4 regions of the Luteibacter sp. 621 genome follow, and region 3 is predicted to be linked to each of the others. Evidence: riboswitches for the same ligand, from Rfam matches in the RefSeq annotation. Region 3 holds a riboswitch; each other region holds the start of a gene.
What was found. A riboswitch is a leader RNA that binds a small molecule or an ion and turns the genes downstream of it on or off. The one in region 3 is predicted to bind cobalamin.

Region 1 (7,613 bases), on a different contig from region 3:
ACACCATCACGATCGAGATCATCAGCGCGACCTTCACCTCGTGCAGCGCTGATTGGGTGGTCTGGGTCAGGTCGAAGATGGGGGTGACGACCGCATCGGCCGGCAGCATGGCGCGGAAACGTGGCAGTGCCGCGCGGATGGCGTTGGCCGTCTCGATCGAGTTGGCTTCGGGGCGCTTGCTGATCTGCATGGTGACCGAGCGTTCGCCCTGGAACCACGCCTTCTGGTAGATGTCCTGCTGGCCGCTGGTGACCTTGGCTATATCCGACAGGCGCACCGGCGTGTCGTTGCGCATGGCGACCAGGATGCGTGCGAATTCATCCGCGTCGCGCAGGCCATCGTTGGCGATCACGGTCATTTGCGAGCGGCCGTCCGAGAGCAGCCCCTGCGGTGAATTGACGTTGGCCGCCTGCAGCGCGTTCGACACGTCGTTCGTGGTCAGCCCCTTCGTCGAAAGGGCATTCGTATCCAGTTCCACGCGCACCGCATGGGGCGTGCCGCCGAACACCTGCACGCGTGCCACGCCATCGATCTGCGAAACCGTGGGCCGGATCAGCGTATCGACCACATCGAACAGCTTGTCCGCCGGCATCGTCTTCGAGGTGAACGAGACCAGCAGCACGGGGATTTGCCCCGTATCGAACTTGAAGTACTGCGGCGGGCTGGGCATGCCCGCGGGAAGATCGGCGATGGACGCGTTGATAGCGGCCTGCACGTCGCGCGCGGCGGCATCGGTGGAGCGGTCCATGGTGAAGCGGATACGGACGAAGCCTGCGCCTTCGGTACTGTTTGAGTACATCTGGTCGACGCCCGGGATCTGGCCCAGGTGGCGTTCCAGCGGCGCGATGATGGTGTTCGCCATCGTCTGCGCATTGGCGCCCGGCATCTGCGCCTGGATGAATACCGCCGGCACCTCGATCGAGGGCAGCGCGGCCACGCCCAGCAGCATGTAGGCCAGTATGCCGGCCAGCGTGAGGCCCGCCGCGAGCAGCGACGTTCCCCGGGGCCGGCGAATGAAAGGAGCAAAGAAATTCACGACACATCCTGTGACAGCGGGAAAGTCCCGCGCCGCGCACTTTATGCCGTTACGGTGCCATCCGTCGCCTGTGCCGTCCGTCAGCCCCCTGCCGAAAGGCAGGGGAAGGCTGTTTAAGCAGCTATCCCCCGATGGATGACCGCCTTGCTGTAGGAGCGGGGGGGGGGGGGGGGGGGGGGGGGGGGGCGCCCCCCCCCCCCCCCCCCCCCCCCCCCCCCGCTCCTACAGGGGGTGGGGCCATTCGCGGATGGCCCGGTGTGCGTTACCGCTTACGGGACGGGCGCGAAGCGCACCGTCACGTAGTAGGTGCGGCCCAGCTGGTTGTAGTACGCCGCCGTCTCATAGCGCTTGTCCGCCACATTGGCCACGCGACCCTGCACGCTCCAGGCGTTGTCCACGTGCCAGGTGGCGCGCAGGTCAGCGGTGGTGTAGCCGCCAAGGCGGGTGGTGTTGGCCGCATCGTCGTAGCTGTAACCCGCGGCGTACACCGAGCCGCCCAGCGTGAATGCGCCCAGGTCCTTGTCCAGGTCCACGCGGCCGGTGCGGCGCGGGCGGCGGGCCAGCAGGTTGTCTTCCTGCGGGCCGCTATCGCGGTTCAGCGGCTGCTGCAGCGTCAGGTAGGTACGCACGTGCCAGCCATCCACATCGGCGCCCAGCTGGCCTTCCAGCCCGCGGATGCGCGCCTGGCTCACGTTGATCGGCAGGAAGTTGGCGTCGTAGCCGATCAGGTCATCCACCTTGGTCTGGTAGGCGTTCACCGCCCAGTTCCAGATGCCCGGGCCGCCGCTCAGGCCGATCTCGGCCGTGCGCGACTTCTCCGGCTTCAGCGAGACGGGCGCACCGTAGGGGTAGTACTCGTCGTTGAAGGTCGGCGCATGGAACGCCGTGCCGTACGACGCGGTGATGCGCATGCCGTTATCGAAGCGGAAGCCGTACGCCGCCGAGCCGGTGTTGTGGTTGCCGAACTGGTTGTTGTGGTCGTGGCGCGCGGAGAGCTGGATCTCGTGCGGCCCGAACACGCCCTGGTACAGGGCGAACACGCCGGTGTTGTTGCGGGTGGTCTTGAGATAATCCGTATCGCTATCCAGCTTCTCCTGCTGGTAATCCACGCCCGCGCTCAGGGTCTGGCCCGGCGCCAGGGTGAAATCGTTCTGCCAGGCGGCCTGGTTGCGCTTGGAGTACAGGTAACCCATGCGCAGCTTATCGGCGCCCACGTGCGGATTGAAGTCTGCGTCGTACCAGGTCTTTTCCGAACCGTTGAGGTAGTTGTCCGCGCGGTCCTGGTTCTGGCCCAGGCTTACCGACATGCGCCAGTCGGCCATGGCGTCGAAGCTGAGCTTGCCGCCAGCGACCTGCTGCGAACGGCGGGTCAGGTTCTGGAAATCACCGTCATATTCGATGGTGCCCTTGCTGCGCAGCCAGCTGCCGGTGAGCTCGGTGCCGTCATCCCAGCGGTAGCCGCCCGAGAGCGCGCCGTTGTAGGTGCGGTAGGCATCGTGATCCGGCTCATCGGTGAAACAACCCTTGCCAGCGTCGGCGGCGCCGATGCGGCAGGCGTTGATGCCCGCGGTGTACTGGCCGCCCAGGCTGGCGTTGTACCAGCCGTGCGTGGTGCCACCGGAAACGCCGACCTGGCCGGCGGTGTAGCCATGGCTGCCACCGGTCACCGAGACCGACGGGGTCGGCGCTTCGCCGGCCTGGCCGTGGCGGGTGAAGATCTGGATGACGCCACCGATGGCGTCCGAGCCGTACAGGGTGGAGCGCGGGCCACGCACGACTTCGATGTGGTCGATCTGCTCCACGGGGAGCTGCTCGTAGGCCGGCAGGCCGGCACCCACGGTGCCGACGCGCACGCCATCGATCAGCACCAGCGTATGGGCCGAGTTGGTGCCGCGCATGAACATCGAGGTCTGCTGGCCGAGGCCGCCGGTGTTGGCCATGACCACGCCGGGCAGGCCGGTGAGCAGGTCCTGCACGCTGGTGGGCTGCAGGCGCTCGATATCGTCGCGGGTGATCACGGTGACCGGGGCGAGCACCTCGTCCAGCGGGGTGGGCGCGCGGTTGGCGGTGACGACGACCGAGGGCAGCGTTTCCGGGGCGTCGGCGGCATGCGCGATGGCGATGGACGACAGCAGGGCTGTCGCGAGCAGGGTCTTCTTCATGTGTGGAGCGTCCTCGTGCCGCAGGGCGGCAAGTCTTTAAACCGGGACGGCCACGGGGGAGGAGCGAACGGCGCACGGGCAGCGGGGCCCGGAGGCTGTCCGGATCCGCCCGCCGCGAATCGTCCGAAACAGGTTCACCCCCGCGGCCATGGCTGGCGCAGGGGGTGTTTCGGGCCGGTCTCCGGACTCGCCCTTGCCGCGCTCGCGGATTCTTCCGGCGCCTTCCCACCCCGTTCGGAGCAGTGGCCAAGGCCGGACAGAACGGGGGTGTTCCCCTGGGGCTTACCGTTGCGGGGGCAGTGCCGGCCTTGCCGCTTCAGCGGCGCACCGGCTTCCCGTTTCATCCTTACCGCCATGGAGGCGGGTGGACACCCGAACGGGGGCATTCTAGCGGTGATTGGGCGGGATCGGAGGGAATCAGTTCATTCGCCTCGGCGAATGCATGCGTTGAGCGGCTTGCGCCGCCTTAGGCTGGGGGTCGTCGGGGTCGGTGGTGGGCAGGCCCCTGGGGCCGCCAGTCGCGGACCTTCGGACCGGGCCGTAGGCAGCCTCATCGCGATAAGCGAATCGCCCGGCGGCCCTCCGCTCATGTCGGCCCCAGGGGCCTGCCCACCGCCGAGTCCAAACGCCCCGTTTCATGCGCCACAAGCCACCATATCGGTGCGGTCACCCCTGTAGGAGCGCGCTCGCGCGCGATCACCTCACGAAGCGGCGATGCCGGACACCCCCCATTGAACCATGCGTCCGGACACTGGTTTGCGGACAGGCCACCGTCCGCGGACGCGCCGATGATCAACGCGCAGACCACGGGACACGGCCTCGCAGCGCCCTTCGTTAAGCACCGCGCACGTTGGCACGGCGCATGCACTCTCCAAGACAAGGGGCCTCGACGCCCCATCGACCTAAACCAAGGAGACCGACCATGAAAACCGAAACCTTCCTGCTGAAGACCTTCTTCGTCGCCGCCGTGCTGACGTGCGTGCTGACCATGGGTGCGATCGTGACGAGTGGCGCGGGTAGCGTGCCGGCGACGGTGATTGCCAGCGCGCAGTGAGCGACGTGCGGAAGCACACGATGGCGTTTCCGCATCGCTGCTTCGTGAGGCATCGCGCGCAAGCGCGCTCCTACAGGAAGAGCGCAAAGCCGAAGGCGAGCCTGATCAGGCGGTGTAGACGCGCTGGCCGCCGATCCAGGTTTCGACCACGTGGTGGGTATCGTCCAGCACCACGAAATCCGCGCGGAAGCCCGCGGCGATGTGGCCGTGCGTCGCACCCAGGCCCAGGAACGCCGCCGGGTACGTCGATGCCATGCGCGCCGCCTCATCGTAAGGCACGCCCACCATATTGATCGTATTGCGCACCGCCGAGGCCATATCCAGCGCCGAGCCGGCCAGCGTGCCATCGGCCGTCTGGCAGACACCATCCTTCGCCGTGATCGTCTCGCCCTTCAGCACGAAATTCGGGTTATCCGAACCCACCGGCGGCATCGCATCGGTCACCAGCATCATCTTCTCGCGCGTCTTCGCCGCGATCGCGACGCGCAGCGATGCCGGATGCACGTGGTGGCCATCCACGATCAGGCCACACCAGCTCGCGTGATCTTCCAGCGCGGCGCCGACCACGCCCGGCTCGCGGCTGGTGAACGGCGTCATCGCATTGAAGAGATGAGTGAAGCCGCGCACGCCCATGGCCAGCGCGTTGCGCGTCGTCTCGTAGTCGGCGGCGGTATGGCCCGCGCAGACGATCACGCCGTTATCGACCAGCTGCTTCAGCACGTCATCGCTGGCGCGCTCTGGCGCCAGGGTGAGCAAGGTCACGCCACCGTGGCGGCGCGCCACCATGGCGATGTCATCCGCGCCGGCGATACGGAATTTGGCCGGATCGTGCACGCCCTTGCGTTCCGGCGCGATGAACGGGCCTTCCAGGTGCACGCCGAGCACGCCGGGTACGCCCTGCTCCACCGCTTCGTTCACGGCATCGATGGCGCGCGACATCACTTCGGCATCGTCGCTGATCAGCGTGGGCAGGAAGCCTGTCGTGCCGTACTTCGCGTGCGCCTCGCCGATCGCGCGGATCGTATCGACGGTCGGCGCGTCGTTGAACAGCACGCCGCCACCACCGTTTACCTGGCAATCGATGAAGCCCGGCAGCAACGTCCGCCCGCCCAGGTCGTGCCGTTCGGCCGCGCGCACGCGCGGATCCGATGGCAGGGCGAGCCCGGTGATCTTGTCATCATCGACCAGCACCGCGAAGCCGGTCTGGAAGCCGTTGTCGGTCAGCACGCGGCCGTTGACGAGGGCGAGGGTCATGGCGAAGTCCTTCGATTCAGATCAGGTATCAGACGGTTTCCGTCACCTTGTTGAGGTGCGGCGGGACATCGGGATTGAAGCCGCGCTTGAGCGCGAGGGCCGCGGTGGCGCGGTAAAAGCTCTGCACGGTGACCAGCGGCGCCGCGATCGGCGCGGTCGCGACCAGCGGCAGCACGCCATCGCCCGTCGCGCCCGGTGCGGCAACCCACACCTTGGCGCCACGCTTGCGGAATTCGGCGGCGACATCGAGCACGCCCGGCAGGGTGTCGTCGTTCTGCGCGAAGAACAGCACCGGGAAATCGGGGCCCACCAGCGCCATCGGGCCGTGCTTCACTTCCGCCGCGCTGAACGCCTCGGCGTGCAGGCCACAGGTTTCCTTGAACTTCAGCGCCGCTTCGAGGGCCCCGGCAAAGCCGAAGCCGCGGCCGACGACGAACAGGTTGTGTCCATCGACCAGGCCATCAGTCAGGGCGGACCAGTCGGCGTCCCACCCCTGGCGCAGCTGCGCCGGCAGCGCGGTGAGCGCATCGGCGATCTCGGGCTTGCCGCTCCAGCGGGCGGCGATGTGCAGGATGGCGAACAGCGCGCCGAGATAGCTCTTGGTCGCGGCCACGCTCTTCTCGGGGCCGGCATGCAGCGGCACGACCACATCGGCGACGGCCGCCAGCGGCGAATCAACCACGTTGACCAGGGCGACCACGTAGGCACCGGCGCGCTTGGCCGCTTCGGCATTGCGGACCAGATCCGGGCTCTTGCCCGATTGCGATACCGCGACATACAGCGCGCCATCCAGGTGCTGGTCGGCGTGGTAGATGGAGGTGACCGAGGGCGATGCCGAGGCGGTGACCACGCCCAGCTGCGTCTCGAATACGTACTTGCCGTACATGGCCGCGTGGTCGGAGCTGCCGCGGGCGCAGGTGATGACCATGCGCGGCGGGTGGGCGCGCAGGCGCTCGGCCAGCGCGGCAATCACCGGCTCGTTATGGGCGAGCTGGCGCTCCACGACCTCGGCGGTCTCGTGCGCTTCGCGGAACATCAGGGTGTCTTGCGGCTGGATGGTCATGGTGGCTTTCGGCTTGTCAGTCGCTTTGCAGTTCCGCCACGAAATCGTAGATATCGCCGCGGTACCAGGAGTTGGTGAACTCGACGATGCGTCCGTCGTCGAGGAAGCTGCGCCGCTCAATGTTCAGGCCGGCGCTACCGGTGGGCAGGCGCAGCAGGCGGAGCTGGGCGGGGCCCAGCACCACGGCGCGCAGGCGTTGCAGGGCGCGGGTGGGCCGGTTGCCCAGCTTATCCAGCGCTTCGTACAGGGAATCCTCGACCAGGCCCGGGTCGGGCAACAGGGCCAGCGGCACCGCGCTGCGCTCGATGGCCAGGGGTTCATCGCCCGCGTAGCGCAAGCGGTGCAGGCGTACCACCTGGGTGCCTGGCGACAGGTTCATCGCCATGGCCTCCTCGGGGTTCACTTCGCCGATCGCCTTTTCGAAGAACTCCGAGCGCGGGTTCAGGCCGCGGGCACGCAGGTCCTCGGTGAAGCTGGTCATGCGCGAGAGCGGCTTCACGATCCGCTCGGAAACGAACGTGCCGGCGCCATGGCGCTGGGTCAGCAGGCCATCCTCGACCAGGCCGCCGATCGCCTTGCGCACCGTGACCCGGGACAGGGTGAGGGCCCTGGCCAGGTCGCGTTCGCTAGGCAGGGCGTGGCCCACCTGCACCTCGCCGTTCTCGATCACATTGCGGATGGCCCGGCGCAAACGCATGTACGCCAGCGGCAGGCGGGCGGCCGGGTCGGACTGCAGGCGCTGGTATTCGGCGACGAGGGCGGGTTCCATTCGGCGAAGATACCAATACCTGACCACTGGGGCAAGGCGGTCTGGTCCCGAGAAGACCGGCCGTTTGACCGAACGGTTGTTTGCACGATCTAAAACCCCGTGAAAACGTTTCCGTTGTGTGATCACTAAGTTACGTAGAGAGGAAGCATCCACCGAGTGGTACGGGGCTGGTACGCCGTGGTATGACACTGGTACGATCGAGCGGAACCCCTGATGCAACCCTCAAGAGGCACTGTCGTGAGCGCTCCCTCCCTCCCGGTCGAACCCTTTGACCT
Region 2 (7,613 bases), on a different contig from region 3:
CACCATGGACAATGGCGTTTTCGGTGTAGCCCGAGGTAAACAACACGGCCAGCCCAGGCTGACGCTCCGCAGCCTTGCGTGCCAGTTCGGGGCTGCGCATAGGGCCGGGCATCACCACATCGGTGAACAGCAGATCCACCGCGATCCCGCTGTCGATGATGGAAAGCGCGCTTTCGGCATCACGTGCCTTGAGCACGCGATAGCCGAGGTCGACAAGCATCACCACCACGGTCTCGCGCACATCATCGTCATCTTCCGCGACAAGGATGGTTTCATTGCCGCCACGTACGCCGCCCTCGTCCGTCCCGACCGGCCGGTCTTCGCCCTGCATGGAACGCGGCAGGTAAATCTTTACCGTCGTGCCGTGTCCCGGCTCGCTGTAGATCTTCACATGGCCGCCAGACTGTTTGACGAAGCCGTAAACCATCGACAGGCCCAGGCCGGTGCCCTGGCCCTCCGGCTTGGTGGTGAAGAACGGCTCGAACACCTGCGCCAGCACATCCGGTGCAATGCCCGTGCCGGTGTCGGTGACCGCCAACATGACGTACTGGCCCGGTTTCAGATCGCCGTGGGCCCGGGCGTAGGCCTCGTCGAGCAACGTGTTGCCTGCCTCGATCGTGAGCCTGCCCTGCCCACCCATCGCGTCGCGCGCATTGATGGCCAGGTTAAGCAGCGCGTTCTCGACATTGCCCACGTCCACCTGGGTGTTCCAGAGCCCACCAGCGATCACCGTCTCCACTTCGATCGCCTCACCGAGCGACCGGCGCAACAGGTCATCCATCTCGCGGACGAACCGGCCGATGTTCACCACTTTGGGGGCCAGCGGCTGGCGCCGGCCGAATGCCAGGAGCTGTGCGGCCAGGCGCGAGCCGCGGTCCACGCCGGCCATGGCGTTCGCCACGCGGCGCTCGGCACGTGCATTGCCGGCGACATCGGTGGCAAGCAGCTGCAGGTTGCCGCTGATCACCTGCAGCAGGTTATTGAAGTCGTGCGCCACGCCACCGGTGAGCTTCCCGATCGCGTCCATCTTCTGTGCCTGGCGCAGCTGGTCCTGGGTGATGTCGGCCGAGCCGTCACCACCCGGCCCCATCCAGGCCTGGTCGGCATTGCCAGGGCGGAACGTGGCGAGGATGACCGCCTCACCCACCGCCGGGCTGCTCCAGGTTTCCAGTGACACGCGCCACGGCAGGTTGTCGGACGCAGCAACCTCAAGGTCACGAATGCCGCGCGCACCGATCGCCGCAAGCACGGCCTCGATGGCTTCGCGGCCCGCCGGGCTCCAGAACGCGAGGAACGAGTGCCCGCGCAGGCGTTCGCGCGCCCACGCATTTGCGTGCAGCATCGTTCCCGAGGGCGAAAGCGCCACCAGGCCAAAGGGCACCGCATCAAGCGATTGGTTGAGCAGTGCGTGGTCTTGCAGCGTGAACGTCGATGGCATCGAACCGCGTGGTCCTTAGGATGGTGGCTTGGAACGGGCCCGAATCTTAGCCTCGGGCCGCAATCGCTTATGTGTAGACGCTCTTCACATGCCAGGACAGGTATTGATCAAGGCGTGATCAGGGGCTTCGCCAGCGCATTCACGCAACCCATTGAGCAGGAAGCGCATTGGAAAAAATACCCTATATCTTGTGTTGACCTGCCCTGGTCCCAGCTATATCGTGTGTCCCGTTGGTGTCCGAGGCGGCGCGACTGCCCGTCGGACTTAAAAGGGAATCCGGTGTAAATCCGGAACTGCCCCGCAGCGGTAAGTGGAAACGACCCCGTTCAAAGCACTGGCCCTTCGGGGGCTGGGAAGCGACGGGTAGGCAGGGCGGCATGCCGCCCTACGTCCACGAAGTCCGAAGACCTGCCAGCAGCCATGCCCGAAGGGCATGGTTCGTGGTGACGGCTTCCGCGGGGAGGCACGTCGCGGACCGAAGCCCCACGCGCGGCTTCGTCCCCGGCTTTCCCGTCCTTGCCTACCCACATCAAGCCCCGTCCGAGGGAACGGGAGTCTGGACCAGGCCCTGGGGCACGCCAAGCATGACGACGATGGATTCCGCAGCGCGCGAGCGCACCGAGACGGCCGATGCGGCCGCCACCCCCACTACCAGCACCGACAAGGCCCCCGCAGCGGGCTACCGCCAGGACGCCCCACCGGCGTTCGCCCTTACCCCGCCACACAACCCCGGCCAGATGCGCGTGACGAAGCGCAACGGTGGCCAGGAAACCGTGGATGTGAACAAGATCGTGCGCGCGGTGACGCGCAGCGCCGATGGCCTGTTCGCGGTCGATCCCATGCGCGTGGCGCTGAAGACGATCGGCGGCCTGTACGACGGCGCCACCACCCAGGAGCTCGACCAGCTTTCCATCCGCACCTCCGCGGCGCTCACCGCCGAGGAGCCGGAATACGGCCAGCTCGCCGCGCGCCTGCTCTCCGCCTTCATCGACAAGGAAGTGAGCGGCCAGGAGATCCAGTCGTTCTCGCAATCGATCAACATCGGCGGTGAGCTTGGCATCCTCAACGAGCGCCTGCGCGCGTTCGTGACCGCCAACGCACGCAAGCTCAACGATGCGATCGACCTGAACGCCTCGCGCCGCTTCGAATACTTCGGCCTGCGCACGGTGTACGACCGTTACCTGCTGCGCCACCCGACCAAGCGCCACGTCATCGAGACCCCGCAGTATTTCTTCATGCGCATCGCCTGCGCACTCGGCGGCAACGATGTGGCCGAGACGCTGGAGCTGTACCGCATGCTCTCGTCGCTCGAGTACCTGGCCAGCTCGCCCACGCTGTTCAACGCCGGCACGGCGCACGAGCAGCTGTCGTCGTGCTTCCTGCTCGATTCGCCGCAGGATGACCTGGCATCGATCTATTCGAAGTATGGCGACGTGGCCCAGCTCTCGAAGTTCGCTGGTGGTATTGGCCTGGCCTACTCGCGCATCCGTTCGCGCGGCTCGCTCATCCGCGGCACCAACGGCCACTCCAACGGCCTGGTGCCCTGGCTGAAGACCCTCGATGCCTCGGTCGCCGCGGTGAACCAGGGTGGCAAACGCAAGGGCGCCGCCTGCGTGTACCTGGAAAGCTGGCACGCGGATATCGAGGAATTCCTCGAATTGCGCGAAAACACCGGTGACGACGCCCGCCGCACCCATAACCTGAACTTGGCCAACTGGGTGCCCGACCTGTTCATGCGCCGCGTCGAGACCGATGGCGACTGGTCGCTGTTCGATCCAAAGATCGTGCCGCACTTCGTCGATACCTGGGGCGCCACGTTCGAGGCCGCGTACGAAAAGGCCGAGGCCGAGGGCCTGGCCAGCAAGCAGGTGAAGGCGCGCGAGCTATACGCCCGCATGCTGCGTTCGCTGGCGCAGACCGGCAACGGCTGGATGACCTTCAAGGATCGCTCCAACGCCACCAGCAACCAGACGGCAAAGCCCGAGAACGTCATCCACCTCTCGAACCTGTGCACCGAGATTCTCGAGGTGACCAACGAGGGCGAGACCGCGGTGTGCAACCTGGGTTCGGTGAACCTCGCCCGCCACGTCGTGGATGGTGCGTTTGATTTCGAGAAGCTGGCCAGCACCGTGCGCACCGCCGTGCGCCAGCTCAACCGCGTGATCGACCTGAATTTCTACCCGATCGATACCGCGCGCACCGCGAACATGAAGTGGCGCCCGGTGGGCCTGGGCGTGATGGGCCTGCAGGATGTGTTCTTCAAGCTGCGCCTGCGCTTTGATTCGGATGAAGCCCGCGAGCTGTCCACGCGCATCTCGGAAGAGATCTACTTCCACGCGCTGTCGCAGTCCAACGAGATCGCCGAGCGCGACGGTGCCCACCCGGGCTTCGACGAGAGCCGCGCCGCCAACGGCGAGCTCCAGTTCGATTACTGGCCCGCCGCTACGCCGAACGGCAAGGATGGCCGTTGGGCCGAGCTGCGCGAGAAGGTGAAGACGCACGGCCTGCGCAACTCGCTGCTCATCGCCATCGCGCCGACCGCCACCATCGCGTCCATCGCCGGTTGCTACGAGTGCATCGAGCCGCAGGTCTCCAACCTGTTCAAGCGCGAAACGCTCTCGGGCGATTTCCTGGTGGTGAACCGCCACCTGGTCGAAGAGCTGAAGACGCTGGGCCTGTGGACCGCCGATATCCGCGACCAGATCAAGCTGGCCGAAGGTTCGGTGCAAGGTATCAACGTCATCCCGGCCGAGTTGCGCGCGATCTACCGCACCGTATGGGAGCTGCCGCAGAAGGCCCTGATCGACCTGGCCGCCGCCCGCGGTGCCTATATCGACCAGAGCCAGTCGCTGAACCTGTTCATGGAAAACCCGAACATCGGCCAGCTCTCGTCCATGTACATGTACGCGTGGAAGTCCGGCGTCAAGACCACCTACTACCTGCGCTCGCGCCCCGCTACCCGCATTGCGAAGACGACGGTGAGCGCCGCTGCTGCCGCACCGGTCGCGCCGGTGGTGAACACGCAGGAACAGGCCGAAGCCGCGGTGTTCTGCTCGCTCGAGAACCCCGAGTATTGCGAAGCCTGCCAGTAACACACCACCTGGCGCCGCGCGCTCACGCGCTGGCGCTTGCCCTGTAGGAGCGCGCTTGCGCGCGATGGGGGATTGCCGCGAGCGCCCATCGCGCGCAAGCGCGCTCCTACAGTCGATCACCGAATAACAAGAGGCACCTTATGTCCGCTCATCCCATCACCCGTGACGCGCACCTGCTCGATCCGGGCTTCGAACTGACGCTGCGCCCCATGCGTTACCCGAAGTTCTACGAGATGTACCGCGCAGCCATCCGCAATACGTGGACGGTGGAAGAAGTGGATTTCTCGCTCGATGTCACCGATCTCAAATCGAAGATGTCCGATGCGGATCGCCACCTGATCCACCGCCTGGTCGCGTTCTTCGCCACGGGCGACACCATCGTCTCGAACAACCTGGTGCTGAACCTTTACCAGCACGTGAACTCCCCCGAAGCGCGCATGTTCCTGTCGCGCCAACTGTATGAAGAAGCGCTGCACGTGCAGTTCTACCTCACGCTGCTCGATACCTACATCCCGGATCCATCGGAGCGGAACAAGGCGTTCGCGGCGATCGAGAACATTCCCTCGATCCGCCAGAAGGGCGAGTTCTGCTTCAAGTGGATCGACTCGATCCAGGATATCCACCGCCTGGAAACGCGCGAACACCGCCGCCAGTTCCTGCTGAACCTGATCTGCTTTGCCGCGTGCATCGAAGGCCTGTTCTTCTTCGCCGCGTTCGCCTACGTGTACTACCTGCGCTCACGCGGCCTGCTGCACGGGCTGGCCTCAGGTACCAACTGGGTGTTCCGCGACGAATCCGGGCACATGGCCTTCGCCTTCGACGTGGTCCGCACGGTCCGCGAAGAAGAGCCGGATCTCTTCGATGATGAGATGCGCCGCCAGGTCGAGGAAATGCTGGAAGACGCGATCGCCTGCGAAACCCAGTTCGCCGCCGACGTGCTTTCGGGCGGTGTGGCTGGCCTGTCGGTGAACGACATGCGCCAGTACCTCGAATACTGCGCCGACCAGCGCCTGGTCCAGCTCGACATGCCGAAGAAGTACGGCGCAAAGAACCCGTTTGACTTCATGGACTTGCAGGACGTTCAGGAACTCACCAATTTCTTCGAACGCCGCGTTTCGTCGTACCAGGTGGGCGTCCAGGGCGAAGTCGCCTTCGACCAGTCGTTCTGACGGTCAGACGAAACCGGCTGTTGTAGGAGCGCGCTTGCGCGCGATCGGGCCCGCCGCAAGCATCCATCGCGCGCAAGCGCGCTCCTACACAAACCGGGCCCAGCCAAAATTTGCTGCAATGCAGTAAAATGGGGACATCATGAACAAGACCGCCACCATGCTCCCCATTGCCCGCCCGACCGAGGCCCGTGTCCTCGAGATCGTCTTCCCGGACCACACCAACCACCTGGGCACGCTGTTCGGCGGCCAGGCGCTGGCGTGGATGGATAAGGCGGCCTTCCTCGCGGCTTCGCGTTACTCGCGCAAGATCGTGGTCACCGCCCGCTCCGAGCAGGTCGATTTCCACGTGCCGGTCCGCAAGGGCCAGATGGTCGAGCTCATCGCCATCGTGGTCTCCGTGGGCCGCACCTCCATGAACGTGGACGTGGCCATGTACACCGAAGACCTGATCACCGGCGAGCGTGAGCTGTGCACCCGCGGCACGTTCGTCATGATCGCGCTGGACGAGAACCACAAGCCCACCGCGGTCGAGTCGCTGCCCGCTCAGGGCTAAGTCGTCGCAAGATCTTTTGTGGCCGAAGGGCTGGTGCGTTGCCGCACCGGCCCTTCCTGCATGTGGGGCCCGGATTCGCTGCGCCGCCGCAGCCACGCTGGACAAAGGTCGTGTTGCGCACGGGGCGACAACGTGGTTTTACATCGCGGTATCCGTCGCCAAAAACCGGAGCACCGCCATGACCAGGCTCGAACAGCAGCACCTCGCCGTGCAGGTTCCCTTCAAGCAGCGCTACGGCAACTATATCGGCGGGCAATGGGCCGCGCCGAAGAGTGGCCAGTACTTCGAGAACATCACGCCCATTACCGGCAAGGCGTTCTGCGAAATCCCCCGCTCCGATGCCGCTGATATCGATGCGGCCCTGGATGCGGCGCACGCCGCCAAGGACGCCTGGGGCCGCACCGCCGTCGCCGAGCGCGCGCGTATCCTGAACCTGATCGCCGACCGCATGGAGCAGAATCTCGAGCTGCTTGCGCACGCGGAAACCTGGGATAACGGCAAGCCCATCCGCGAGACCATGGCCGCCGACCTGCCGTTAGCCATCGACCACTTCCGCTACTTCGCCGGATGCATTCGCGCGCAGGAAGGCTCGATCGGCGAGATCGACGACGACACCGTGGCCTACCAGTTCCATGAGCCGCTGGGCGTCGTGGGGCAGATCATTCCGTGGAACTTCCCGCTGCTCATGGCGGCTTGGAAGATGGCGCCCGCCCTCGCCGCCGGCAACTGCATCGTATTAAAGCCTGCCGAACAGACCCCAGCCAGCATCCTGGTCTGGGCCGAACTGGTCGGCGACCTGCTCCCGCCCGGCGTACTGAACATCGTGAACGGTTTCGGCCTGGAAGCCGGCAAGCCGCTGGCCTCGTCCAACCGGATCGCCAAGATCGCCTTCACCGGGGAAACCACGACCGGCCGGCTGATCATGCAGTACGCCAGTCAGAACCTCATTCCGGTCACGCTTGAGCTGGGCGGCAAGTCGCCAAACATCTTCTTCGCGGATGTCGCGGCCGAAGACGACGATTTCTTTGACAAGGCGATTGAAGGTTTCGTCATGTTCGCGCTGAACCAGGGCGAGGTTTGCACCTGTCCCAGCCGCGCACTGATCCACGAATCCATCTACGACCGCTTCATGGAGCGTGCGCTCAAACGCGTCGACGCCATCAAGGTCGGCAATCCGCTGGATCCATCCACCATGATCGGTGCGCAGGCTTCCAGCGAGCAGTTGGAAAAGATCCTTTCGTACATCGATATCGGCAGGCAGGAGGGCGCCGAAGTGCTGATCGGTGGTGAACGCAATGCACTCGAGGGTGAGCTGGCCGAAGGCTATTACGTGAAGCCAACCGTGTTCCGTAGCCATAACC
Region 3 (7,613 bases):
GCCACGATATCGCCCGCCTCGGCTACTTCCACGGCTTCGGTGTCATCGGCGCGCACCACGGCAAGGCGGCCAATACGCTGGACGCGATCGGTACCGCTGCGCCATACAGCATCGCCCACATGCAGCCGTCCCGAGTACAGGCGGATGAAAGCAAGCGGACCGTGCGACTGGTTGACCACCTTGAACACGAGGGCGGAAAGCGGCGCATTCGCATCTGGCGCCACCTGCACATCACCGTGATCGGTATGCGCCACCACGGACGGGCGATCGAGCGGCGAAGGCAGGTAGGCCACCATGGCATCCAGCAGCGGTTCGATACCGACGTTACGGAACGCCGAGCCGGGCAGCACGGGCTGGCCTACGCCAGCCAGCGTGCCACGGCGCAGGGCTGCGGTGAGTGCCGCCGCGTCCACGGGCTGGTCCGCCAGCCATAGTTCCGCCAGCGTTTCGTCCTTGTCGGCTACCGCCGCGACGAGTTCCGCACGTGCATTCGCATGCGCCGCACGCTCGTCGTCGGTCCACGGCGTGATCACGGGCGTGCCCTTGTCGTCAAAGAGCCACGTACGCTCACCCACCAGGTCCACGAGGCCCACGATGTGTTCGCCTTCGATCACCGGTTGCGCGACCACCCAGGGGTTGGCCCCAAGCTTTTCGCGCATCTGCACCAGCGTGGCGTCAAAGTCCGCGCCAGGGCGATCCATCTTGTTGACGAACGCCATCAGCGGGACGCCATGCCGGCGCGCCTGGTGCCACACGGTTTCGGATTGCGGCTGCACGCCGGCGACGCCGGAGAAAACCACCACCGCGCCGTCGAGCACGCGCAGGGAACGCTCCACCTCGATGGCGAAGTCGATATGCCCCGGGGTATCGATGAGCGTGAGGCGATGCGGCAGCCCGCCTTCCGGCGTCCAGTTGGCGCGCACGGCAGCGGCGCCGATCGTGATGCCACGCTCGCGCTCGAGTTCCATATGGTCGGTGGTGGTCGCGCCATCGTGCACCTCACCGGTGCGATGGATCGTGCCGGTCTTATAGAGCAGGCGCTCGGTGAGCGTGGTTTTACCCGCGTCGACATGGGCAATGATGCCTAGGTTGCGCCAACGGCCGACGGGGATGGTGGTATCGCGGGTACTCATGGTTGAACAGTTCCATTCAGGGCGCCAGGGGCTCGATACGCTTCGAGCGAGGCATTCCCCGAGGCTTCACCGTCGCCCCTGGCGTGGGTAGGACGGATCAGGATCGGGGATCGCGGCAGTTCTTCATGGCACGGTGCTCCGGGTAAGGGCTTGGAAAATTCAGGGGTTGGAAAAAACACGGGCGAAAAAAAAGCACCCTTGCGGGTGCTTTTGGTATGCATTCGAGGCCGGGCGCCTTACGGCGTAGGGCCTGCCATGGCGCGCGCGCACCCGCGACGCGCCCATGGGGCGATCGTTGGCAGGTGGCTCAATGCGTGCTTGCAGGCAAACATGATTCGGTCTCGATGGATTGGGGGCGGATCCTACGCCTGCCCACGCGGGTGGGCAAGCGGCTGGCACCTAACGTAGGGGCGCCAAATCGGCTTTCAAGGGGGCGCGGAAAGGCATAGCTGCCATGTACCCTAATCAGGTTCGCTCCCCCCTTCCCCCTCGCGGAGTTCCTCCATGCGATACGTGAAACTGGGCAAGACCGGCCTTGAGATCTCACCCGTGATCCTGGGCTGCATGACCTACGGTGAGCCCAAGCGCGGCAACCACCTGTGGACGCTGGACGAAGAACAGAGCCGGCCGTTCATCCGCAAGGCGCTCGACCTCGGTATCAACACATTCGACACGGCCAACGCCTATTCCGATGGCACCTCGGAAGAAATCGTGGGCCGCGCGCTGAAAGATTTTGCGCGGCGCGACGAGATCGTTATCGCCACCAAGACCTTCTTCCGCTGGCACAAGGGGCCCAATGGCGGTGGCCTGTCGCGCAAGGCCATCTTCCAGTCGGTGGATGATTCGCTCGGCCGCCTCGGCACCGATTACATCGACCTGCTGCAGATCCACCGCTTCGATTACGACGTGCCGATCGAGGAGACGCTCGAAGCCCTGCACGACGTCGTCAAGGCGGGAAAGGCGCGCTATATCGGCGCCTCGTCCATGCACGCCTGGCAGTTCGCGAAGATGATCTATACCTCGCGCCTGCATGGCTGGACGGAATTCGTGAGCATGCAGGATCACTACAACCTGATCCAGCGCGAGGAAGAACGCGAGATGATTCCGTTCTGCGTGGACCAGGGCATCGGCGTGATCCCGTGGAGCCCGCTGGCCCGTGGCCGCCTTACGCGTGATTGGGACGAGACCAGCACGCGCCAGGAGAAGGATGTCTTCGGCGGCACCCTTTACAACACAACGGAAGAGTCCGACAAGGCCATCGTGGCTGCGGTGAAGGACGTGGCGGAGGAACGTGGCGTGCCGCGTGCGCAAGTCGCGCTGGCATGGGTGGCGCAGCGGCCGGGTATCACCGCACCGATCGTGGGTGCCTCGAAGCCGCACCATCTTGATGACGCGGTGGCGGCGATCGACCTGAAGCTTAGCGACGAAGAGATGAAGAAGCTGGAGGCGGCATACGGTCCGCATCCGGTCGCGGGCTTCGAGTAAACGTTGCCTTTGTCGGGGCGGGGGGGGGGGGCGGGGGGGGGGGGGGGGGGGGGGCGCGCCCCCCCCCCCCCCCCCCCCCCCCCCCGCTCCTACACACCGCGTTTTTCGATGGCTGCCTCGATAGCATCGGCGGCGATGCGTGCGCCCTGCTCTTGTTTCATGCTTCGGCCCACTTCTTCGGCCCGCGCACGTAGCGGCACATCAACAAGCAGCCGGGCAAGCTTTGCTGCCGCGCGGTCGGCGCGGTAGCGCGTGGCGGGCAATACATCGCCCACGCCCAGCCGTTTCACCCGTGCTGCGTTATCCGGTTGATCGAAGCCGTGTGGCACGATCAGCGAGGGCCGCCCCGCACGCATGGCCTCCTGCGTCGTGCCGACGCCACCGTGATGCACGACCACGGAGGCGCGGGCGAACAACGCGCCATGCGGTGCGTAGTCGACGGCGAGAACGTCACCACCGTTGAGCGCAAGGCGCTCGCGCAACGCAGGTGATCCCGTGAGAAGTACGGCGCGAAGGCCGAGCCGCCTTGCGGCTGCAACGCTCTCGCGCAAGAACCCTTCGCTTGCGTGAACGGCCGCCGAGCCCAGGGTAAACACGATGGGCGGGGTCCCCCCATCAAGCCAGCGTAGCAAGGCGCCGTCCAGCACATCATCGAACGGAAGATAACGAGCCTGGCCGGTAAGCACGGTATGCGCGGGCGCATCGGGTGGCAGGCCACCCAGCAGCGGTGAATACATCGCGAGCACGCCATCTCGCCCGTGCTGGCCGCGATGGAACGGATCGCCCGTGGGCGCAACCGGTGCGAGGCCCAGATGACGGCGGAACGCGCGCACCGGCGCGGTCCACGGATGGGTCAGCCGCTCCACGATGCGCGTCAACCAACGCGAACGGCGAGGCGATGCTCGCAGCCATCGATCAAGGGTATCCATGCCCGTCGCGGGCGGATCGAACGGCGACAGGAAGACCGACGGCGACAACACCGCGGAGAACCATGCGGCGGGCAGCGTTTCGCCGAGGATCTGCCCGGCGAACGCCAGGGTGGTGGTCACCAGCGCATCCGCTTCCATGCAGAACGTCTTTAGCGCGTGGTAACTCGCCGCCACATCGGCGGCGGCGAGGTCACGCACGACAAAGCGCGGCCCCCGCCACGGATGGAACGCCTTTGCCGCGAATGCCGCCTTGTCTTCGGGCTCAGCGATGCCGCTGGCCATGACGAACTCCAGCCCGGCATCCCGCACCGCATCACGATGGATCGCATGCGCGCCAACGGTTACCCGGTGGCCGCGCGCGACGAGTTCACGGCCCACGGCGAGCAGGGGGAACAGGTCACCCTGCGATCCCACCGTCGCGAACACGATGTGCCGTTCCGCCATGCCTTCCTCCGCCATGCACCAGGGCTCCATCGTCGCGCATTTGACTTCGGCCGTCCGGACGGCTAATTTCGCCGTCGCCAGCGGTCTTTATCTTTGTATTCGAATAGAGAGATAAAGCTAAGAGGGAAGCCGGTGAAAATCCGGCGCTGCCCCGCAGCGGTATATGGAGACGACGTCCGTCACAGGCACTGGGCCCTCAAGCCCGGGAAGCGACGGCGAAGGCGGTATCCCCTAGGGGATGCCACATCCTTGAGCCCGAAGACCTGCCGCCAGCCGGCGCGCCAGCCCTGTCATGAGGGCGTGCGCGCCGCCCGACCTGACGGGCCGCCCCACGGCAGCCCGGCGGTTCGCCCGCGGGGGCGAAGGTCGACGGTCAGCCCGCATGACGCCCAGCCTGCCAGCGCGGTGTGCCGCGGTGGCGCAGGGTCGTCTGCGTGCACCGCCCTTCCCTCCTCTTTTATCCAAAGAGGAATCTTTCCATGCCGCACGTGACCTACCTCGGTTTTCCCCGCATCGGCCGCCGCCGCGAACTCAAGCGCGCGCTGGAGGCTTATTGGAAGGGAGATGCGACGTCTGCCGAACTGCTCGACACCGCAGCCACCCTGCGCCAGCGCCACTGGCAACTCGCCCGTGACGCGGGCGCCGACAGCGTTCCGGTCAACGATTTCTCGCTCTATGACCACGTGCTCGATGCCGCGGTGGCACTCGATGCCATTCCGGCGCGCTATCGCAACCTGCACGATGCAGATGCGCTGGCGGGTTACTTCGCCATGGCACGCGGCCACCAGCGCGGTGGGCACGACCTGCGCGCGCTCGAGATGACCAAGTGGTTCGATACCAACTACCACTACATCGTGCCCGAACTGCATGCGGGCCAGGTATTCCATGCGCGGCCGGAAAAGGCGGTGGCGGAGTATCAGCAGGCGGTTGCCGCAGGCCACGCCGCCCGCCCCGTGCTGCTCGGCCCCGTGACCTTCCTGCTTCTTTCCAAGACCGTGGATGGAAGCCATCCGCTTGGGCTACTCGATGCGCTGCTCCCGGCGTGGCTCGGCCTTGTCGATGCATTGGTCGCCGAGGGCGCGGAATGGATCCAGGTCGACGAACCGGCGCTGGTGCTCGACCTGGAGGTGGGCGCCCGCGACGCGTTCCGCCGCGTGTTCGAGGCACTGGCCGCGCACTCACCCGCCAAGATCTTGCTGGCTACGTATTTCGGTGGCCTTGAATCCAACCTGGGCCTGGCCACCTCGCTGCCGGTGGCGGGGCTGCACGTTGATATCGCACGAGCCCCGGCACAGCTTGATGCCGTACTCGACGCCCTTCCGGACGGGCGCGTGCTCTCCGCCGGCCTGGTCGATGGCCGCAATGTCTGGCTCAGCGACCCGGCCACCCTCCTTCCACGCCTGGAGACACTGCGCACGCGCGTTGGCGGCGATCGCTTGTGGATTGCGCCCTCGTGTTCACTGCTGCATGTGCCCATCGACTCAGCCGAAGAGAAGCAGCTGCCGGGTGAGGTCGCGCAATGGCTTTCGTTCGCACGGCAAAAAATCACCGAACTGCGCCAGTACGCCAACGCCGTTTCGGGAGACGCAAAGGCCGTGCAGACCCTGGCTCGCCAGCACGAGATCGTCGCACAACGCCTGACCTCGCCCGAGGTCGTCCGCGCGGACGTGCGCGCCCGCGTCCGCGGGCTCACCCCGCAATTCAGCCAGCGCCGCTCGGGCTACGCACACCGCGCCGCGGTGCAACGCGAACGCTTTGGGCTGCCGGCGCTACCCACCACGACAATCGGTTCATTCCCGCAAACCGATGACCTGCGCACGGCACGCGCCGCGTTCCGCTCGGGCAGGCTCGATGCCGCGGCGTACGACGAACGCCTGCGCGATGAAGTACGTCGCGCGGTGAGCTTCCAGGAGGAAGCCGGCCTGGATGTGCTCGTGCATGGCGAACCCGAGCGCAATGACATGGTTGAGTACTTCGGTGAGCAGCTCTCGGGTTACGCCTTCACGAAGTACGGCTGGGTGCAGAGCTACGGGTCGCGCTGCGTGAAGCCGCCCATCATTTACGGTGACGTGGCTCGCCCCGTGCCGATGACCGTGGCGTGGTCCAGCTTCGCGCAATCGCTCACCGAGCGCCCGATGAAGGGCATGCTCACCGGCCCGGTAACCATGCTGCAGTGGTCGTTCGTACGCGACGACGTGCCCCGCGCCGACGTGTGCCGGCAGATCGCGCTTGCCCTGCGCGATGAAGTGCACGACCTGGAGCGCGCTGGCATCGGCATCGTGCAGATCGATGAGCCCGCCTTGCGCGAGGGCCTGCCGCTACGCCGCGCCGACTGGCAGGCCTACCTGGCCTGGGCCGTGGAGGCGTTCCGGATCACCGCCGGGGGCACCAGCGATAGCACCCAGGTGCACACCCACATGTGCTACTCGGAGTTCAACGACATCATCGAGGCCGTCGCCGCCATGGACGCCGACGTCATCTCGATCGAGACCAGCCGCTCGCGAATGGAGCTGCTGGAGGCCTTCACCCGGTTCCGCTACCCCAACGGCATCGGCCCCGGCGTGTATGACATCCACTCCCCACGGGTACCCGCCGAGGCGGAAATGGCTGACCTGGTGGCCCGGGCCCTGCAGGTCCTCGAACCCGAGCAGCTCTGGATCAACCCCGATTGCGGGCTGAAAACCCGGGACTGGAAGGAGGTGGGCGACGCCCTGAAAGGCATGGTGGCCGTGGCAAGGGCGGCCCGGGAACGCCTGCCCGCCTGAAGCCAAGCCCGCCGGGCTGGGGCGGTTCGGCTGCCCCAAGCCCTTGTAGGAGCGCGCTAGCGCGCGATTCGGGCTGGCGGCAAGCACCCATCGCGCGCAAGCGCGCTCCCACAGCGGCCGCCCGGGGCCCGGGCCTGAATGTCCATGCAATCGTCACCCCCGGGGCGTACCCTTGCCGCTGCAAACCCGCCTAGGTGCGTGTATCATGGCGCGCCCTTTTATCTCTTTATCCGTAAAGAAGGATATATACCCGCGATGAGCAGCTACCTCTTCACCTCCGAGTCGGTCTCCGAAGGCCACCCGGATAAAATCGCCGACCAGATCTCCGACGCCGTTCTGGACGCCATCCTGGCCCAGGACCCGCGCGCGCGCGTGGCCTGCGAAACGCTGGTGAAGACCGGCGTTGCCATTGTCGCGGGTGAAATCACCACCAGCGCCTGGATCGACCTGGAAGCCCTGACCCGTAAGGTCATCCTCGATATCGGCTACGACTCCTCGGAAGTCGGCTTCGATGGCGAGACCTGCGGCGTGCTGAACCTGATCGGCAAGCAGTCCCCGGATATCAACCAGGGCGTGGACCGCAAGAAGCCCGAAGAACAGGGCGCTGGCGACCAGGGCCTGATGTTCGGCTACGCCACCAACGAAACCAGCGAATACATGCCGGCGGCGATCCACTACGCCCACCGCCTGGTTGAGCAGCAGACCAAGGTCCGCAAGAAGAAGAACTCGCCGCTGCCGTGGCTGCGCCCGGATGCGAAGAGCCAGGTCACCCTGCGTTACAACGAGGCCGGCGAAGCCGTCGCCATCGATGCCGTGGTGCTTTCCACCCAGCACGATCCGGGCGTGAAGCAGAAGGA
Region 4 (7,613 bases), on a different contig from region 3:
TCACCGGGACGGAAACCGACTTGCTGCTGGCGCTGTGCAAGCATCCGCGCCAGGTGTTGTCACGCGATGAACTGATCGCACTGACCCGCGGCGAGGCGTTTCCGATTTCGGCCCGCTCGGTGGACCTATTGGTGAGCCGGCTGCGCCGTAAGCTCGCCACCAACGACCCGCTGGATAACCCCATTCGCACGGTGCGCGCCGACGGCTACGTGCTGCACGCCGATGTGGCGCAGGCATGATGCGCCGCTTCTTCTCCACCACGATCGGCCAGATCCTTGCGATCGTGGCGAGCGCATCGGCGGCGACGTTCTGCCTGTTCCTTTTGCTGCTCATGCTGCTGTACCCGCATGTGCCACCAGCACCGCCATGGCCGTGGCAAGCCGCGTACCGCGTGGAAGCACTGGTGGATACGTTGCGCGATGTACCCGCGCGCGATTACCCCGCGATCCTTGCCGCGCCGCATGCACCGCTCACCGAGGCGCGCCTGCTGGTGGCGCCGCCGGTGTGCGATGAACTGAGCAACGAAACGCGGGAACTGGAGGCGGTGCTCAACGAAGGCCTTTCGCCGGGCATGGGGCCTGCGACCGTGCGCGTATGCAGCGGTGCACCAGAGCAGACCGCCACGCAGGTACTCGTGCGCATGGGCGAACAGACCCTGGCCATGCGTACGCATAGCGCATCGCCACGGCAGCCGCACCTGACGTTCCCGTTCGTCGGGGCCATGTTGTTCCTGTGCGTGGGTGTCGCGGCGCTGTCCACATGGGCGGTATGGCGGGTCATCCGCCCCTTGCGCCGGCTTTCCGATAGCGCGGATGCGTTCGGTCGCGACATGGCCGTGGAGCCGCTGGCCGAAGAAGGCCCGCTCGAAATCCAGCGTGCGGCAACGGCCTTCAACCGCATGCAGGAGCGCGTGACCCGGGCATTGAACGACCGGACGCGCATGCTCGCCGCCGTGAGCCATGACTTGCGGACGCCGCTGACCCGCATGCAGCTGGTATTGCAGACCGCTGAGCCGGGCCCGCTGCACGGGCGGCTGCTCCGCGATGTCGGGCACATGCGCGTGATGGTCGACTCGGCGTTGGCGTACCTTCGCGATGCCTCCGAGGCGGAGCCGCGGGAGCCGGTCGATGTCGCCGCGCTGCTACAGGCGCTTTGCGATGACTACGCGGATGGCGGCGCGGACGTAGCGTATGAAGGCATGGACGAGGCGGTTGCCTCGTGCCGCCCGAACGCGGTACAGCGCGCCATGGCCAACCTGCTCGACAATGCCGTGCAGTACGGCACGGCGGTGCGCGCGACTGCCGAAGCGGAGGGCGGGTTTATCCGTATCGCCATCAGCAACGATGGCGCCGTGATTCCGGTCGATCGGCTCGACGACATCACCGAACCCTTTGTGCGGCTCGATACCGCACGCAACGATCGCCCGGGCAGCGTGGGCCTGGGTCTTTCCATCGTGCGCGATATCGTCGCCGATCACGGCGGCACGCTGGACATCGCCAACCGGCCGGGAGGCGACGGTGTTGTCGTTACCGTAAGGCTACCCCGGCTCGTGTAGGAACGCGCCCCCGCACGGGTGGGTGATTAGCTCGCTACCACCACACAGTCGCGCCCCGCGGCCTTCGCCGCATACATCGCTTCATCCGCTTTCATCAGCAGGCGGTCCAGGTCGTAGCCGAAGCTTGCCGTACTGGCGACGCCAAAGCTTGCCGTGGCACGCACGATGGTGCGGTGTTCGCCGGAGGGCTCGCCGATCGCCACGCGCATGCGTTCCGCACGTTCGCGTGCCTGTTCCACGGTGGCGTTGCGCAGCAGCACGGCGAATTCCTCGCCGCCAAGGCGACCGAATACGTCGCTCTCGTCCAGGCAATCCCGGCACTCGGCCGCCACGCGAAGCAGCACCCAGTCGCCCTCCGCATGGCCGTAGGTATCGTTGATCTGCTTGAAATGATCCAGGTCGAACAGTACGAGTGCGATCGGTTCTGCGCTGCGCGATCCGTCGACGAGCGCCGTGGTGCACTGGTCGACGAAATGCTGGCGATTGCTGATGCCCGTAAGGCTGTCGTGACGGGCCATGCGCATGAACCGGCGCTGCGACCGGCGGGTGCGGATTAGCCAGAGGATGATCCCGCCGGTGACCGTGAGTGACAACAGGAAATAAAGACGGCTGGTCTCCGCATCGCGCTTGTCCGCCTCGCGTTGCAGATGCAGGATCTGGTTCTGCTTATCGAGTGTGTCCGCCTCGGTGCGGCTGGCGGCGACCTCCTGCTTGACCATCTGGTAGGCCAGCGCACGGGCGCCGACATCGTCGAGGTGCGCTTTGTCCGCTTCCGCGTGCCGTTCAAGCCACAGGGTGGCTGACCGCCAGTCGCCGCGCTTCTTCGCGACAAGGTAGGCCGTCTCCGTCGCCGATACGTACGGATCCGAGAACTCGCCCGCAATGGAGGAGCGAATGGCGGCCAGGGCGTAGCGATCGGCCAGGGCGACATTGCCGGCCTGCCACTGCGCACGCGCCAGTAGCGATTCGTACTGCGACACCTGCATCGGCTGTGCATCGTGGCGCACCGAGTCGTAGTAATGATCGAGCAGGGCGACGGCGGTGAGGGGGTGGCCGCGCTGGATGGCGCTATCGGCGATATCGGCGCGCAGCTCATTCGCCGCGATCATCTCGCCGGCGTGCTGGCATTCGGCTACCCATTGAGTGAACCGCGCATCGTCGCCATCGATACGGCCGCCGCGGTAGAGCGCATGGACGTAGATGGCGTTGCTCTTGCAGATGCTCGATGGCGTGTCGGCAATATCAATGGCGCGTGATGCGTAATCGCGCGCCAGGTCGTACTGGCCGGCCATGATGAGCAGTTGCGCCGCCTCGGCCAGCGCCTGGTAACGGGCGTGCGTGTCCTCTACACCTGGTAGTGCGGCCACCATGGCATCCAGGCGGACGAAGGCATCCTGGTAGTGGCGGCCGACGCCGAGGATATTGACCAGTGTCGCCGTGGCGCGCAGGCGCAGGACCCCGTCGGGCGCCCCATCCGCAATGCGCTCGAGCGCGGGCGTGGCGTGCGCGTGGTCACCTGCGTACGCGAGTTGCCATGCCTCCAGGTAGGCCAGGTGCATTTGGGCAGCCGCTGGCATCTGCTGCCGCGAGGGCGCAAGGCGTAGCAGCGTGGCCACGAATGCCGGGTGGTCGGAGGTCTTGGTGGCGTCGGCCACCGTGAGTGTCGCTTCGGGGTTTTCGCCAGCGCGCAGCTGAGCGCGTCCGTCACCGGCGTACAACGCCAGCGTGGCAAGGGCGACCGCCGGTAGCCACCGGCGGAAATAACGCAACGACACGTCCGTGCGAGGGCGCGCGCTTAACAGCGCGCGCCGCAAGGCACGGAAGACATGATCCCGATTGGCATGGCATCCCCACATTAGCGCCGGCAAGCCCCCCGGTCTGCCTGGCGCAAACGATCATAGCGTGCTGCCCACGGCCCGGCGTGATGACCCACCGGCCTGGCGCACCGCCCCCAAAACGCCACGGATCGGCCCGAAGGCCGCCGCATGCGCTCCCCACTCTCGCAGCACGCCCCACGGACTGACCCCATGACACGCCTGCCCGGACTGGACACCCTGCGCGCCATCGCCATCGTGTGGGTGATGCTGTTCCACAGCTACCTTATCGGCGGCCTGGGCGAAAACTTTGGCGTCCTCGAGCGTTCCGGCTGGATGGGGGTAGACCTGTTCTTCGTGCTCAGCGGTTACCTGATCGGTTCGCAGGCGTTTATCGCCCTGCGTGATACGGGACGGCTGGACATGCAGGCGTTCTATGCACGGCGCGCTTTTCGCATCCTGCCTGCGTATGCCGTGGTGCTGGGCCTGTACCTCGCGTGGCCGCTGTGGCGTGAAACCCCGCTGATGCAACCTGCATGGCAGTTCGCCACCTTCACGTTCAACCTTTTCTTCGACGCGCCGCAGCGATATGCCTTCTCCCATGTGTGGTCGCTGTGCGTGGAGGAGCACTTCTACCTGGTGTTTCCGCTGCTGGCGATCGTCCTGGCCGGCCGGCTGACGGCGACGCGCTTCATCCTCCTCTGCGCAGCGGTGGTGGTGGGTGGCATCGCGCTGCGTGCGTGGCTCTGGCAGGTGCACCTGGGGCCGCTCGACCTCGCCGGCGACCCCATCGGGCCGATGTACCTGCGTTACCTGTACTACCCCACGTATTCACGCCTCGATGGCCTGCTTGCGGGCGTGGCCGTGGCGGCATGCGCGGTGTTTCGCCCGACATGGCTTGCCTGGGGGCAGCGCCGGGGTGCGGCGCTGCTGGGCGCATCGGCCCTGCTGCTCACCGGCTGCATCGCGTTCTTCGACGGCAGCCGGCTCGGCTTCTGGCAGAACGCAGTCGGCTACCCGCTCGTGGCCCTTGCGATGGCCGGCTTCGTCGGGATGGCAACGGGCAGTACGTGGCTGGCCCGGTGGCGCATCCCTGGCGCGGGTTGGCTGGCGCGTGCCTCGTACAGCCTGTACCTCAGCCATAAGGGCGCCTTCATGCTCACCGTGGCCCTGCTGGACGGGCGGCTGGACGGCCATCCGGCGTGGCGCTTCATCGCCTTCGCCCTGGTGGTGCTCGCCGTGGGCGCAACCCTGCACTACGGCGTGGAACGGCCATGTTTGCGTTGGCGCGAGCGCCGTTCCGCTACACTACGCGGACCCAGGGTGATCCAAGGCGCCAGCGCCGCGGATTGAAACGGGAATCCGGTGACCCGCAGGCCGCGTGCCTGCGCCATTCCGGAGCTGCCCCCGCAACGGTAGGCGAGTTGAAGGGGCTGGCAGAAGCCACTGTGCCGTTCGCGGCATGGGAAGGCGCCAGCCCTTGCAGGTAACCCCTGCGCTCGCGAGCCCGGAGACCGGCCCACGTGGTATCACCGGACAGGCGGAGGGCCCTGGTCGCGGGTGGCCCGACTCCGTTCGCCGTCGCTTGCACCTTGCCCACGTCCGTCCCTCGCATCCAATACCGCGCGGGTAGGCGCGGTCTGCAGGGAACTACAACGTGTCGCTCCATTCGTCCCGCCTCGCCCTGGCCATCGCTCTTGCGATGACCGCTCCCGTCGTCGCCCACGCCGACGACGCACCCTCCACCGACCTGGACAAGGTCGTCGTCACCGCCAGCCGCACCGAGCAGACCCTGAACCAGGTGCTCTCGGCATCCACGGTGATCGATCGCGCCGATATCGAACGCCTGCAGCCGCGCTCGCTTGCCGATCTGCTGCGCACCACGCCGGGCGTATCCATCGCCAACAACGGCGGCCCGGGCAAGGCCACGTCGGTATTCATGCGTGGCACCGAATCCGACCACGTGCTGGTGCTCGTCGATGGCGTGAAGATCGGTTCGGCGACCTCCGGTACCGCCGCATTCCAGGACATCCCGGTCGACCAGATCGAGCGGATCGAGATCGTGCGCGGCCCGTACTCGAGCCTGTATGGCTCCGATGCGCTGGGCGGCGTGATCCAGATCTTTACCCGCCACCCGCAGGGCGCGTTCGTGCCGAACCTTTCCGTGGGCGTGGGCAGTTGGTCGACATTGCGCGGATCGGCCGGCTTCGCGGGCCGCGGCGCGAATGGCTGGTATTCGGTGGAAGCCAGCCACGACCAGACCCATGGCATCAACGCGTGCCGCGGCAAGCCCAGCCCGGGCGGTGGCGGTTGCTACACCTACGAGCCGGATGATGATGGTTACCGCAACAATGCGCTCTCGTTGAAGGGCGGCTGGCGCTTTGACGAGCAGTGGGATGCCGATGCCAGCGCCACCCGCAGCGAAGGCCACAACTATTACGACGGCACCAGCAGCAACTACGCCGAATCGGCGACGCAGACCGTGGGCGGCCGTCTTCGCTACCGTCCGGCGCAGGACGCACTGGTGACGCTGAACGTCGGTCGCAGCCTCGATCTGTCGACGGACTACGAGAACGGCGTCTACGCCGATACGTTCAATACGCACCGTGACCTGGCCTCGCTGCAGGCGGACCTGGGCAAGGTCGGTGGCGCCTGGGGCCTCACGACACTGGGTTTCGACTGGCAGCGCGATCGCGTGGTCGGCAGCACGGATTACTTCGTGGATGCACGCCGTAACCACGCGCTGTTCGCCCAGTGGCAGCAGGAATTCGGCGACAACTCCATCCAGGGTAGCGTGCGCCGCGACGAGAACAGCCAGTTCGGTGGCAAGACCACGGGCAGCCTGCAGTACGGCTACGCGTTGACGAAGGATCTTCGCGTGACCGCGAGCTACGGCACCGCATTCAAGGCGCCGACCTTCAACGACCTGTACTACCCCGACTACGGCAACCCGGACCTGAAGCCGGAAACCTCGCGTAACTGGGAACTGGGCCTGCGCGGCACGCCGGGTTGGGGCAACTGGTCGGTGAATGCGTTCCAGAACCGCATCGATCACCTGATCGTGTTCGATTCGAGCCTGACCGGCCCACTGTTCCCGTACGGCGGCGCCAACAACATCGATCGTTCGCGCATTCGTGGCGTGGAACTGGCGGCCGATACCAGGCTCGGAGACTGGCGCCTGGGCGGCAATGCTACGTGGCTCTCGCCGGAAGACGACAGCGACGATGCCACCCATGGGAACCTGTTGCCACGCCGCGCGCGCCGCACCGCCAATGTCGACCTGGATCGCAGCTTCGGCGCCTTCAGCGTCGGTGCCAGCGTTTTCGCTTCGGGCTACCGCTATGACGATACGGCCAACCTGCATCGCCTGGGTGGCTACGCACTGACCGACCTGCGCATGGCCTATGCGATCGATACCGCATGGAACGTGGAGCTGTCGGCGAAGAACATTTTCGACCGCCATTACGAGACCGCGCGTTATTTCAACCAGCCCGGCCGCAACTGGATGCTGACGTTCCGTTACCAGCCGCGTTCCTGATCCGTCCCGGAGGAAACCACGATGAAGCCGCTTTCCCGTCCTGCGTTCGCCGCCCTCGCCGCGCTCTTCGCGCTGGTGATGATCGGCACCCGTTTCCATCATTTTGGTGACATGCTGCATCTGCCTGATGCATCCATGGCGTTGTTTTTCCTGGGTGGCATCTACCTGCGCAAGCACCTGGCCTTCATCGGCTTCGTGGTGCTGGCCGTACTGGTGGACTGGTATTCGGTGAGCTACGCGGGCGTGAGCGACTTCTGCATTACCGTGGCGTACTCCTTCCTGCCGCTCGCGTACGCCGTGCTCTGGTACGGCGGCCGCCTGATCGCGCCGCGCTTTGATGGTTCACTGCGTTCGCATGGCCTGGTGTTCCTCGGGATCGTGGTATGCGCCACGCTGAGCTACGCCGTGTCCAATGGTGCGTTTTACTGGCTGGGCGGTCGTTACACGAAACCGCACATGACGGAATACGTCGCGCGCTTCATGCAGTGGGGCCCCTTGTTCGTTCGCGCCGCCGCGCTGTACGTGCTGGCCGCCCAGGTCCTCCACGCCGTGATCGCACATTTCCTGCCGAAGGAGGGCGGCCGCGGCGCGGCCCACGCATGACGGATAAACCCGAATGGCGCGACATGGATGAAGCGTCGCGCTACCGGGACCGGGCCCAGCGGAAAAAGGAACTGGTGGACCGGCGCATCGCACGGGCCACCAT

Region 1: it holds a riboswitch for cobalamin, as region 3 does, so the genes downstream of both, ABIE56_RS13745 (TonB-dependent receptor domain-containing protein) here and metE (5-methyltetrahydropteroyltriglutamate--homocysteine S-methyltransferase) in region 3, are expected to answer to the same signal.
Region 2: it holds a riboswitch for cobalamin, as region 3 does, so the genes downstream of both, ABIE56_RS19550 (ribonucleoside-diphosphate reductase subunit alpha) here and metE (5-methyltetrahydropteroyltriglutamate--homocysteine S-methyltransferase) in region 3, are expected to answer to the same signal.
Region 4: it holds a riboswitch for cobalamin, as region 3 does, so the genes downstream of both, btuB (TonB-dependent vitamin B12 receptor) here and metE (5-methyltetrahydropteroyltriglutamate--homocysteine S-methyltransferase) in region 3, are expected to answer to the same signal.

What each region holds. Positions count from the first base shown of each region.
Region 1 covers NZ_JBNDKI010000012.1:4,870-12,482, reverse strand. Annotated here, with positions in the region: gene ABIE56_RS13750 (efflux RND transporter permease subunit) at 1-1,036, opposite strand, end outside; gene ABIE56_RS13745 (TonB-dependent receptor domain-containing protein) at 1,306-3,198, opposite strand; cobalamin riboswitch at 3,354-3,589, opposite strand; gene ABIE56_RS13740 (hypothetical protein) at 4,121-4,252, shown strand; gene nagA (N-acetylglucosamine-6-phosphate deacetylase) at 4,358-5,506, opposite strand; gene ABIE56_RS13730 (SIS domain-containing protein) at 5,535-6,569, opposite strand; gene ABIE56_RS13725 (GntR family transcriptional regulator) at 6,586-7,338, opposite strand; gene zwf (glucose-6-phosphate dehydrogenase) at 7,552-7,613, shown strand, end outside.
Region 2 covers NZ_JBNDKI010000023.1:41,626-49,238, forward strand. Annotated here, with positions in the region: gene ABIE56_RS19545 (response regulator) at 1-1,438, opposite strand, end outside; cobalamin riboswitch at 1,653-1,868, shown strand; gene ABIE56_RS19550 (ribonucleoside-diphosphate reductase subunit alpha) at 2,023-4,530, shown strand; gene ABIE56_RS19555 (ribonucleotide-diphosphate reductase subunit beta) at 4,671-5,699, shown strand; gene ABIE56_RS19560 (acyl-CoA thioesterase) at 5,839-6,252, shown strand; gene adh (aldehyde dehydrogenase) at 6,431-7,613, shown strand, end outside.
Region 3 covers NZ_JBNDKI010000002.1:63,308-70,920, forward strand. Annotated here, with positions in the region: gene fusA (elongation factor G) at 1-1,133, opposite strand, end outside; gene ABIE56_RS02535 (aldo/keto reductase) at 1,638-2,618, shown strand; gene ABIE56_RS02540 (glycosyltransferase) at 2,708-4,006, opposite strand; cobalamin riboswitch at 4,056-4,277, shown strand; gene metE (5-methyltetrahydropteroyltriglutamate--homocysteine S-methyltransferase) at 4,471-6,756, shown strand; gene metK (methionine adenosyltransferase) at 7,012-7,613, shown strand, end outside.
Region 4 covers NZ_JBNDKI010000019.1:91,706-99,318, reverse strand. Annotated here, with positions in the region: gene ABIE56_RS18045 (response regulator transcription factor) at 1-239, shown strand, start outside; gene ABIE56_RS18040 (ATP-binding protein) at 236-1,555, shown strand; gene ABIE56_RS18035 (diguanylate cyclase) at 1,582-3,324, opposite strand; partial or broken gene ABIE56_RS18030 (acyltransferase family protein) at 3,583-4,677, shown strand; cobalamin riboswitch at 4,674-4,906, shown strand; gene btuB (TonB-dependent vitamin B12 receptor) at 5,027-6,907, shown strand; gene ABIE56_RS18020 (hypothetical protein) at 6,929-7,510, shown strand; gene cobO (cob(I)yrinic acid a,c-diamide adenosyltransferase) at 7,507-7,613, shown strand, end outside.